Regions from separate parts of the Streptomyces sp. NPDC042100 genome, predicted to be linked through region 1. Evidence: predicted binding sites of a transcription regulator. Region 1 holds the regulator's gene; each other region holds the start of a gene.
The links. The regulator HrcA, encoded in region 1, represses chaperone genes, less so after heat shock. The targets are predictions, from matches to a motif close to TTNGCACTCNGNNNNNCNGAGTGCNAA.
Positions count from the first base shown of each region.

Region 2: groL (chaperonin GroEL) is a predicted target of HrcA. The motif match lies at 1,522-1,548, and genes of this name have one in related genera.
Region 3: groES (co-chaperone GroES) is a predicted target of HrcA. The motif match lies at 1,135-1,161, and genes of this name have one in related genera.

Region 1 covers NZ_JBVJDK010000002.1:233,222-236,494, reverse strand. Annotated here, with positions in the region: gene ACZ6J5_RS05310 (MBL fold metallo-hydrolase) at 1-615, opposite strand, end outside; gene hrcA (heat-inducible transcriptional repressor HrcA) at 771-1,790, shown strand; gene dnaJ (molecular chaperone DnaJ) at 1,791-2,930, shown strand; gene ACZ6J5_RS05295 (nitronate monooxygenase) at 3,133-3,273, shown strand, end outside.
Region 2 covers NZ_JBVJDK010000001.1:120,120-123,392, reverse strand. Annotated here, with positions in the region: gene groL (chaperonin GroEL) at 1-1,393, opposite strand, end outside; gene ACZ6J5_RS00625 (cold-shock protein) at 1,767-1,973, opposite strand; gene ACZ6J5_RS00620 (MoaD/ThiS family protein) at 2,408-2,683, opposite strand; gene thrC (threonine synthase) at 2,699-3,273, opposite strand, start outside.
Region 3 covers NZ_JBVJDK010000001.1:534,274-537,546, forward strand. Annotated here, with positions in the region: gene ACZ6J5_RS02620 (polysaccharide deacetylase family protein) at 1-828, shown strand, start outside; gene groES (co-chaperone GroES) at 1,308-1,616, shown strand; gene groL (chaperonin GroEL) at 1,742-3,273, shown strand, end outside.

The DNA.
Region 1 (3,273 bases):
GTCCAGGGCCGCCGGCCAGCGGGCCGGGATCGCGTCCGGGCCCGCCTGCGGCTCCCCGGACTCCTCGACCAGGTCGCCGCAGAAGACCACCTCCGGCGCGCCCGGGACCGCGCCCGGCACGCAGACGGCCAGGTCGTGGCCCGAGTGGCCGGGCCCGACGTTGGCCAGCAGCACCTGCCGGCCGCCCAGGTCCAGGGTCCACTCGCCCGACACCGTGTGGCGCGGCGCGACCAGCAGCTCCGCCGCCTCCTCCGCCTCCCGCGCGTCCACCCCGAACCGCACCGCGTCCGCGCACAGCTCCGCCCGCTCCCGGGGCAGCAGCGTGTCCATGCCCACCGCCCCGAAGACCTCGGCCCCGGAGAACACCGCCGTGCCGAGGACGTGGTCGAAGTGCGGGTGGCTCAGTGCGACATGCGTCACGCGGCGGCCGCCCGTCAGCGCCTGGGCCTGGGCCCGCAGCTCCGCGCCCTGCGCGAGGCTCGCCCCCGTGTCGTACAGCAGCACCGCGTCCCGGCCGATCACCAGGCCCGCCGTGGCGTCCCAGCCCGGCAGCCGGCGCCTGCCGACGCCGTCCGCGAGCCGCTCCCACCCGTACTCTTCCCAAGTGACGTCCATGCGGCGACGCTAACCCCTGCGGCCCGGCCGACCCGCCTCCTTGCCAGGAGCGACGTCACCCGCCGTACACTGGCCGGGGGATTGCTGGCACTCGGGCAGGGCGAGTGCCAAACAGGGCGGAACCGGAACCGGATCGACAGCTGGAGGTGTGCGCGGTGCTCAGCGAACGCAGACTCGAGGTGCTGCGCGCCATCGTCCAGGACTACGTCGGGACGGAGGAGCCGGTGGGCTCCAAGGCGCTGACCGAGCGCCACAAGCTCGGCGTGTCGCCCGCCACCGTGCGCAACGACATGGCGGTGCTGGAGGAGGAGGGCTACATCGCGCAGCCCCACACCAGCGCCGGGCGCATCCCCACCGACAAGGGCTACCGCCTCTTCGTGGACCGGCTGGCCGGCGTCAAGCCGCTGTCGACCCCGGAGCGGCGGGCGATCCACAACTTCCTCGACGGAGCCGTCGACCTCGACGACGTCGTCGGCCGCACGGTGCGGCTGCTCGCGCAGCTCACCCGGCAGGTCGCCGTCGTGCAGTACCCCTCGCTGACCCGTTCGACGGTCCGGCACGTGGAACTGCTGTCGCTGGCCCCCGCCCGGCTGATGCTGGTGCTCATCACCGACACCGGCCGGGTCGAGCAGCGCGTCGTGGACTGCCCGGCCCCCTTCGGCGAGGCCTCCCTCGCCGACCTGCGGGCCCGGCTCAACAGCCGGGTCGTCGGCCGCCGGTTCGCCGACGTGCCGCAGCTCGTGCAGGACCTGCCGGAGTCCTTCGAGGAGATCGAGGACCGGGGCACGGTCACCACCGTGCTCGCGACCCTCCTCGAAACGCTCGTGGAGGAGCAGGAGGAGCGGCTCATGATCGGCGGCACCGCCAATCTGACCCGCTTCGGACACGATTTCCCCCTGACGATCAGGCCCGTCCTGGAGGCCCTGGAGGAGCAGGTCGTGCTCCTCAAGCTGCTGGGCGAGGCCAAGGAATCGGGCATGACCGTACGCATCGGGCACGAGATCGCCCACGAGGGGCTGACGTCCACGTCGGTCGTCTCGGTCGGCTACGGTTCCGGCGGCGAGGCAGTCGCCAAACTCGGCGTGGTCGGACCGACCCGCATGGATTACCCCGGAACGATGGGAGCGGTACGCGCAGTGGCACGTTACGTCGGACAGATCCTGGCGGAGTCGTAAGTGGCCACGGACTACTACGCCGTACTCGGCGTACGCCGCGACGCGTCGCAGGACGAGATCAAGAAGGCCTTCCGCCGACTCGCCCGCGAGCTTCACCCGGACGTGAACCCGGACCCGAAGACCCAGGAGCGGTTCAAGGAGATCAACGCCGCTTACGAGGTGTTGTCGGACCCGCAGAAGAAGCAGGTCTACGACCTCGGCGGCGACCCGCTCTCCGCCTCCGGCGGCGCCGGAGGCGCGGGCGGCTTCGGCGCGGGCGGCTTCGGGAACTTCTCGGACATCATGGACGCGTTCTTCGGGACGGCGTCCCAGCGCGGCCCGCGCTCGCGCACCCGGCGCGGCCAGGACGCGATGATCCGCCTGGAGATCACCCTCGACGAGGCGGCCTTCGGCACCACGAAGGACATCCAGGTCGACACGGCCGTCGTCTGCACCACCTGCTCCGGCGAGGGCGCCGCGCCCGGCACCTCCGCGCAGACCTGCGACATGTGCCGCGGCCGTGGCGAGGTCTCGCAGGTCACCCGGTCGTTCCTCGGCCAGGTCATGACCTCCCGCCCCTGCCCGCAGTGCCAGGGCTTCGGCACCGTCGTCCCGACCCCGTGCCCCGAGTGCGCGGGCGACGGCCGGATCCGCTCGCGGCGCACGCTGACGGTCAAGATCCCGGCCGGCGTCGACAACGGCACCCGGATCCAGCTCGCGGGCGAGGGCGAGGTCGGCCCCGGCGGCGGCCCCGCCGGCGACCTGTACGTGGAGATCCACGAGACCCCGCACGAGGTCTTCCAGCGGCGCGGCGACGACCTGCACTGCACGGTCACCATCCCGATGACCGCCGCCGCCCTCGGCACGAAGGTGCAGCTCCAGACGCTGGACGGGCTTGAGGACGTGGACATCCGTCCGGGCACCCAGTCCGGCCAGTCGATCCCGCTGCACGGCCGGGGCGTCACGCACCTGCGCGGCAACGGGCGGGGCGACCTGATCGTCCACGTCGAGGTGCAGACCCCGACCAAGCTGGACCCGGAGCAGGAGCGGCTGCTCCGCGAGCTGTCCAAGCTGCGCGGCGAGGAGCGCCCGACAGGGCAGTTCCAGCCGGGGCAGCAGGGGCTGTTCTCGCGGTTGAAGGACGCGTTCAACGGGCGCTGAGTCCGGACCGGACCCGCCCCGGGGGCGGCACCGCATCGCGCGGGGCCGCCCCCTTCGCGTACCCCCGGGGCCGCCCCTTCGCGTACCGCCGGGGCCGTCCCCGCGTACCTCCCGGGGCCGTCCTCGTATGCCCGGCGGCCCTCCGCCCCGTACCCCTCCGTACCGATTCGGCCCGGCCGTCGCGGCATGGCACGATGCCTGCATGTCCACCGCACTGAACGATCTCTTTCGTCACCCGATCGTGCAGGCTCCCATGGCGGGTGGCGCCTCTTCCCCCGAGCTCGTCGGCGCCGTGTGCGAGGCGGGAGCCCTCGGGTTCCTGGCCGGCGGGTACAAGACCGCG
Region 2 (3,273 bases), on a different contig from region 1:
TCTCGACGACGACGCCACCCTCGAGACCACCGTTGACGGCGATCTGCTTGAGCGGGGCCTCCAGGGCCAGCTTGACGGCGTTGGCACCGGTGGCCTCGTCGCCGTCCAGCTCCAGCTTCTCGAAGACCGCGGAGGCCTGCAGCAGGGCCACGCCGCCACCGGCGACGATGCCCTCCTCGACGGCCGCCTTCGCGTTGCGCACGGCGTCCTCGATGCGGTGCTTGCGCTCCTTGAGCTCGACCTCGGTCGCGGCGCCGGCCTTGATGACGGCCACGCCGCCGGCCAGCTTCGCGAGGCGCTCCTGGAGCTTCTCGCGGTCGTAGTCCGAGTCGCTGTTCTCGATCTCGGCGCGGATCTGGTTCACGCGACCGGCGACCTGCTCGCTGTCACCGGCACCGTCGACGATGGTGGTCTCGTCCTTGGTGATGACGACCTTGCGGGCGCGGCCCAGCAGGTCGAGGCCCGCGTTCTCCAGCTTGAGGCCGACCTCCTCGGAGATGACCGTGCCGCCGGTGAGGATGGCGATGTCGTTCAGCATGGCCTTGCGACGGTCGCCGAAGCCCGGGGCCTTGACCGCGACGGACTTGAAGGTGCCGCGGATCTTGTTGACGACCAGGGTCGACAGGGCCTCGCCCTCGACGTCCTCGGCGATGATCAGCAGCGGCTTGCCCGACTGCATGACCTTCTCCAGGAGCGGGAGCAGGTCCTTCACGGAGGAGATCTTGGAGTTGACGATCAGGATGTACGGGTCATCCAGGGCCGCCTCCATGCGCTCCATGTCGGTCGCGAAGTACGCCGAGATGTAGCCCTTGTCGAAGCGCATGCCCTCGGTGAGCTCAAGCTCGAGACCGAAGGTCTGCGACTCCTCGACGGTGATGACGCCTTCCTTGCCGACCTTGTCCATCGCCTCGGCGATGAGCTCGCCGATCTGGGTGTCGGCGGCGGAGATGGAGGCCGTGGAAGCGATCTGCTCCTTGGTCTCGACATCCTTCGCCTGCTCAAGGAGCGCGCCGGAGACGGCCTCGACGGCCTTCTCGATGCCGCGCTTGAGGGCCATCGGGTTGGCACCGGCGGCCACGTTGCGCAGGCCCTCGCGGACGAGCGCCTGGGCGAGGACGGTGGCGGTGGTCGTACCGTCGCCGGCGACGTCGTCCGTCTTCTTGGCGACTTCCTTGACCAGCTCGGCGCCGATCTTCTCGTACGGGTCCTCGAGCTCGATCTCCTTGGCGATGGAGACACCATCGTTGGTGATCGTGGGGGCGCCCCACTTCTTCTCGAGGACGACGTTGCGGCCCTTGGGGCCGAGGGTGACCTTGACGGCGTCAGCGAGCTGGTTCATGCCGCGCTCGAGACCGCGCCGGGCCTCCTCGTCGAACGCGATGATCTTGGCCATGTGAAGTGGTCCTCCCGGACATGGGGTGGATAACGCTCCTGGACCGTGCCGACGCCCGCGACGGACGGCCCGCTCACCCTGTGGTTCCTTGCCCCACATGGCCGCGGACCTCGTCTGCCCGATCCTCGTAAGCACTCTCACCTTCAGAGTGCTAACGCCAATGATTAGCACTCGCCCCATGCGAGTGCAAGCGACTACCGAGGATCGGTCACACCGCGCGGCACACGCCCGGCGCGCGAGCCGGGCGCACGCGGCGGGCACCGGGGGCACCGGGGCGCGACCGTGACGCGGCGGGACATGACGAGGGGCCCGTACCCGGATTCCGGATACGGGCCCCTCGACGGAAGTGCGTCGGTGGCCGATCGCGCCGCGCTCAGGCGGTGGCGAGCTTGACCATGTCCGCCTGCGGACCCTTCTGGCCCTGCGAGATCTCGAACTCGACCCGCTGCCCTTCTTCAAGGGTGCGGTAGCCGTCCATCTGGATCGCGCTGTAGTGGACGAAAACATCCGCACCACCGTCGACCGCGATGAAGCCGTAGCCCTTCTCCGCGTTGAACCACTTGACGGTGCCCTGAGCCATGCCTAACTCCCCTATTACTGGCCCTTGCGCGGGACCGCACTTCGCGGACCCGGGTCAGACCCTGCGCCGGAACGCGTCGACCGCCGCTGAATGTATCTGCCCAACTGCCCTCTGCAACAGGTCAATCCGACGAGAATTCTGGGCGCCCCCGAAAGGGGAATTGGGGAGAATCCCTTGAATTCCGGGTCAAGTCGGGCCGGGCAAAGCGCGCAGAAGGTACACAAGGCACGGGCGCTTTGGCTGCTTCTTGTCGTGCGCGGGCGCATTCTCATATGCGACCGGCATGAGCAGCGGAGGGGACTTCCCCAACTCTACCGCTTCCAACCATGCAGAATTGCCCCCTCCGCTTCTTAGCGCGGAAGGGGCAATTCAGGAAAGACGGGAAAGACGGGAAAGCCAGGTACGGGCTCGGCCGCCGGACTCGGCGGCCGGGCTCAGCCGCCGGCGACCGCCGGGATGATCGAGACACCGGCGCCGTCCGGCGTGGCGGTCTCCAGGCCCTGCTCGAAGCGCACGTCGTCGTCGTTCACGTACACGTTGACGAAGCGGCGCAGCTTGCCCTGGTCGTCCAGGACGCGGGCGGCGATGCCGGCGTGGTTCTTCTCCAGGTCCGCGATGACCTCGGCGAGGGTCGCGCCCTCGGCCTTCACCTCGGACTCGCCGCCGGTGTAGGTGCGCAGGATGGTGGGGATGCGGACGTTCACTGCCATGGGTTCACGGACCTTTCAGTGGGCCAGGCCCGCGTCGCGGAACGCGTCCAGGCTCGGGCGGATGGTGGCGGTCGCCTGAGAGCTGTCGGCAACGGCGTCCAGGGTCTTGAGCCCGTCGCCGGTGTTGAGGACGACCGTCGTCAGCGCGGGGTCGATGAGACCGTTCTCGACCAGCTTCCGGGTGACGCCGACGGTCACGCCGCCCGCCGTCTCGGCGAAGATGCCCTCGGTGCGCGCGAGGAGCTTGATCGCGTCGACCACCTGCTCGTCGTTCACGTCCTCCACGGCGCCGCCGGTGCGGCGGGCGATGTCGAGCACGTACGGGCCGTCGGCCGGGTTGCCGATCGCGAGGGACTTGGCGATCGTGTTCGGCTTCTGGGGGCGCACCACGTCGTGGCCGGCCTTGAAGGCGGCGGAGACCGGGGAGCAGCCCTCGGCCTGGGCGCCGAAGATCTTGTACGGCTTGTCCTCGACCAGGCCCAGCTTGATGAGCTCCTGGAGCCCCTTGTCGATCTTGGTGAGCTGGGAGCCGGAGGCGATCGGGATGACGAGCTGGTCCGGGATGACCCAGCCGAGCTGCTCACAGATCT
Region 3 (3,273 bases), on a different contig from region 1:
GGCGGCGCGGAGCCCGCCGCGCCCCCCAAGCCCGCCGCCGGCCAGCCGCACGCGCAGAACGCGGCCGGCGCGCTCGGCTCGTACGCCGACCGGGTCCGCGCCGAGCGCGCCGCCCGGGTGGCCGCCGCCAGGAAGTGGGGCCTGGCCCAGCCGCCGCTGGAGGCCCCGGCGCCGCCCAAGGTGAAGCCGAGGATCACCACCCGCAAGGGCTTCGAGACCGACGGGGAGGGCCTGCCGCCGGTCTTCACCACCGTCCCGACCAAGCAGAAGATCGTCTTCCTGACCATCGACGACGGCGCCGAGAAGGACCCCGAGCTGCTGCGGATGATGAGCGAGCTCAAGCTCCCGTACAGCGCCTTCCTCAGCGACTACCTGGTCAAGGAGGACTACGGCTACTTCCGGAAGATGCGGACCTCCCAGCCGGGCGGCGTCGCCCTGCACAACCACACCCTCAACCACCGCTATCTGCCGGGCCTCGACTACGCCGACCAGAAGCGCGAGATCTGCGGGATGCAGGACGTCATCGAGAAGCGCTTCGGCAAGCGGCCCGAGCTCTTCCGCCCGCCGTACGGCAACTACAACGAGGACACCCTGCGCGCGGCCAAGAGCTGCGGGGTCAAGGCCGTCCCGCTGTGGGCCTCCGAGGCGTTCCCCGACCACATGGAGTGGCGCGAGTGGGACCGGGACCTGCACCCCGGCGACATCGTCCTCACCCACTTCCGGGGCAAGGAGGACTGGAAGGGCACCATGCCGGACATGATCCGCCGGGTGATGAAGACGATCACGGCGAAGGGCTACGCGGTGGCCAGGCTGGAGGACTACGTATGAGCCGGGCGCGCCGGCCGGCAGTCGCACTGGCCCTGACCGGCGCGCTGCTCGCCCTCACCTCCTGCGCGAGCGCGGCCGACCCGATCGACCCGATCGAACGGCTCGGCCGCAAGGCGGCGGAGCGGGTCACCCCGCACCCGCCGCGCGCCGGCCGGCCCGCCCCCGCCCGCACCGAGCCGGCGTCTCCGTCCCCGTCGGCGTCGGCATCCGGGGTTCCGGCCCCGGTCAGGCCCCTCGTACGGAACCACGGGCACCGGCCGGACGTTCTTCCCGGAGCGTCCCCGCGTCACGCCACAGGGTCGTGAATTGGCACTCCGCTTGACCGAGTGCTAATCGCGGTCATAGTCTCGCTTCTGGCACTCCCCACCGGAGAGTGCCAACACAGCGACGGGCAGGTCCGGCACCCGCGACGACGGATCCACCTGGTCGCCACCTCAGACAGTTAACCCCGCGAGATCTCCGAAGGGGGAGGTCGGATCGTGACGACCGCCAGCTCCAAGGTTGCCATCAAGCCGCTTGAGGACCGCATCGTGGTCCAGCCGCTCGACGCCGAGCAGACCACGGCCTCCGGCCTGGTCATCCCGGACACCGCGAAGGAGAAGCCCCAGGAGGGCGCCGTCCTCGCCGTGGGCCCGGGCCGTTTCGAGAACGGCGAGCGCCTGCCGCTCGACGTCCAGGTCGGCGACGTCGTGCTCTACAGCAAGTACGGCGGCACCGAGGTGAAGTACAACGGTGACGAGTACCTCGTCCTCTCGGCTCGCGACGTGCTCGCGATCATCGAGAAGTAAGTCACCCAGGACCTTCACAGGCACCTGAAGATGCTTTGAGCTGCGCCCCTGACCCCTGTGCTTTTCCGCGGGCGTCCAGGGGCGCAGTTTTCTTTCAACGATTTCGAGAGGGCTGAACCGCTTCCATGGCGAAGATCCTGAAGTTCGACGAGGACGCCCGTCGCGCCCTTGAGCGCGGCGTCAACAAGCTTGCCGACACGGTGAAGGTGACGATCGGCCCCAAGGGCCGCAACGTCGTCATCGACAAGAAGTTCGGCGCCCCCACCATCACCAACGACGGTGTCACGATCGCCCGCGAGGTCGAGATCGAGGACCCGTACGAGAACCTCGGCGCCCAGCTCGTGAAGGAGGTGGCGACCAAGACCAACGACATCGCGGGTGACGGCACCACCACCGCCACCGTGCTCGCCCAGGCGCTCGTCCGCGAGGGCCTGCGCAACGTCGCCGCCGGCGCCTCCCCGGCCGCCCTGAAGAAGGGCATCGACGCCGCGGTCAAGGCCGTGTCCGAGGAGCTCCTCGCGACCGCCCGCCCGATCGACGACAAGTCGGACATCGCCGCCGTCGCCGCGCTCTCCGCGCAGGACCAGCAGGTCGGCGAGCTCATCGCCGAGGCCATGGACAAGGTCGGCAAGGACGGTGTCATCACCGTCGAGGAGTCCAACACCTTCGGCCTGGAGCTGGAGTTCACCGAGGGCATGGCCTTCGACAAGGGCTACCTCTCGCCGTACATGGTCTCCGACCAGGAGCGTATGGAGGCCGTCCTCGACGACCCGTACATCCTGATCAACCAGGGCAAGATCTCCTCCATCCAGGACCTCCTGCCGCTGCTGGAGAAGGTCATCCAGGCCGGTGGCTCCAAGCCGCTGCTGATCATCGCCGAGGACGTCGAGGGCGAGGCGCTCTCCACCCTCGTCGTCAACAAGATCCGCGGCACCTTCAACGCCGTCGCCGTCAAGGCGCCCGGCTTCGGTGACCGCCGCAAGGCGATGCTCCAGGACATGGCCACCCTCACCGGTGCCACCGTCATCTCCGAGGAGGTCGGCCTCAAGCTCGACCAGGCCGGTCTGGACGTGCTGGGCACCGCCCGCCGCGTGACCATCTCCAAGGACGACACCACGATCGTGGACGGCGCCGGTTCCTCCGAGGACGTCCTCGGCCGCGTCAACCAGATCAAGGCCGAGATCGAGTCCACGGACTCCGACTGGGACCGCGAGAAGCTCCAGGAGCGCCTCGCGAAGCTGGCCGGCGGCGTGTGCGTGATCAAGGTCGGCGCCGCCACCGAGGTGGAGCTGAAGGAGAAGAAGCACCGTCTGGAGGACGCCATCTCCGCGACCCGCGCCGCGGTCGAGGAGGGCATCGTCTCCGGTGGTGGCTCCGCGCTCGTCCACGCCGTCAAGGTCCTGGAGGGCAACCTCGGCCTGGCCGGCGACGAGGCCACCGGTGTCGCGGTCGTCCGCCGCGCCGCCGTCGAGCCGCTGCGCTGGATCGCCGAGAACGCCGGTCTTGAGGGCTACGTCATCACCTCGAAGGTCGCCGAGCTCGACAAGGGCCAGGGCTTCAACGCCGCGACCGGCGAGTACGGCGACCTGGTCAAGGCCGGCGTCATCGACCCGGTCAAGGTCACCCGCTCCGCCCTGGAGAACGCCGCCTCCATCGC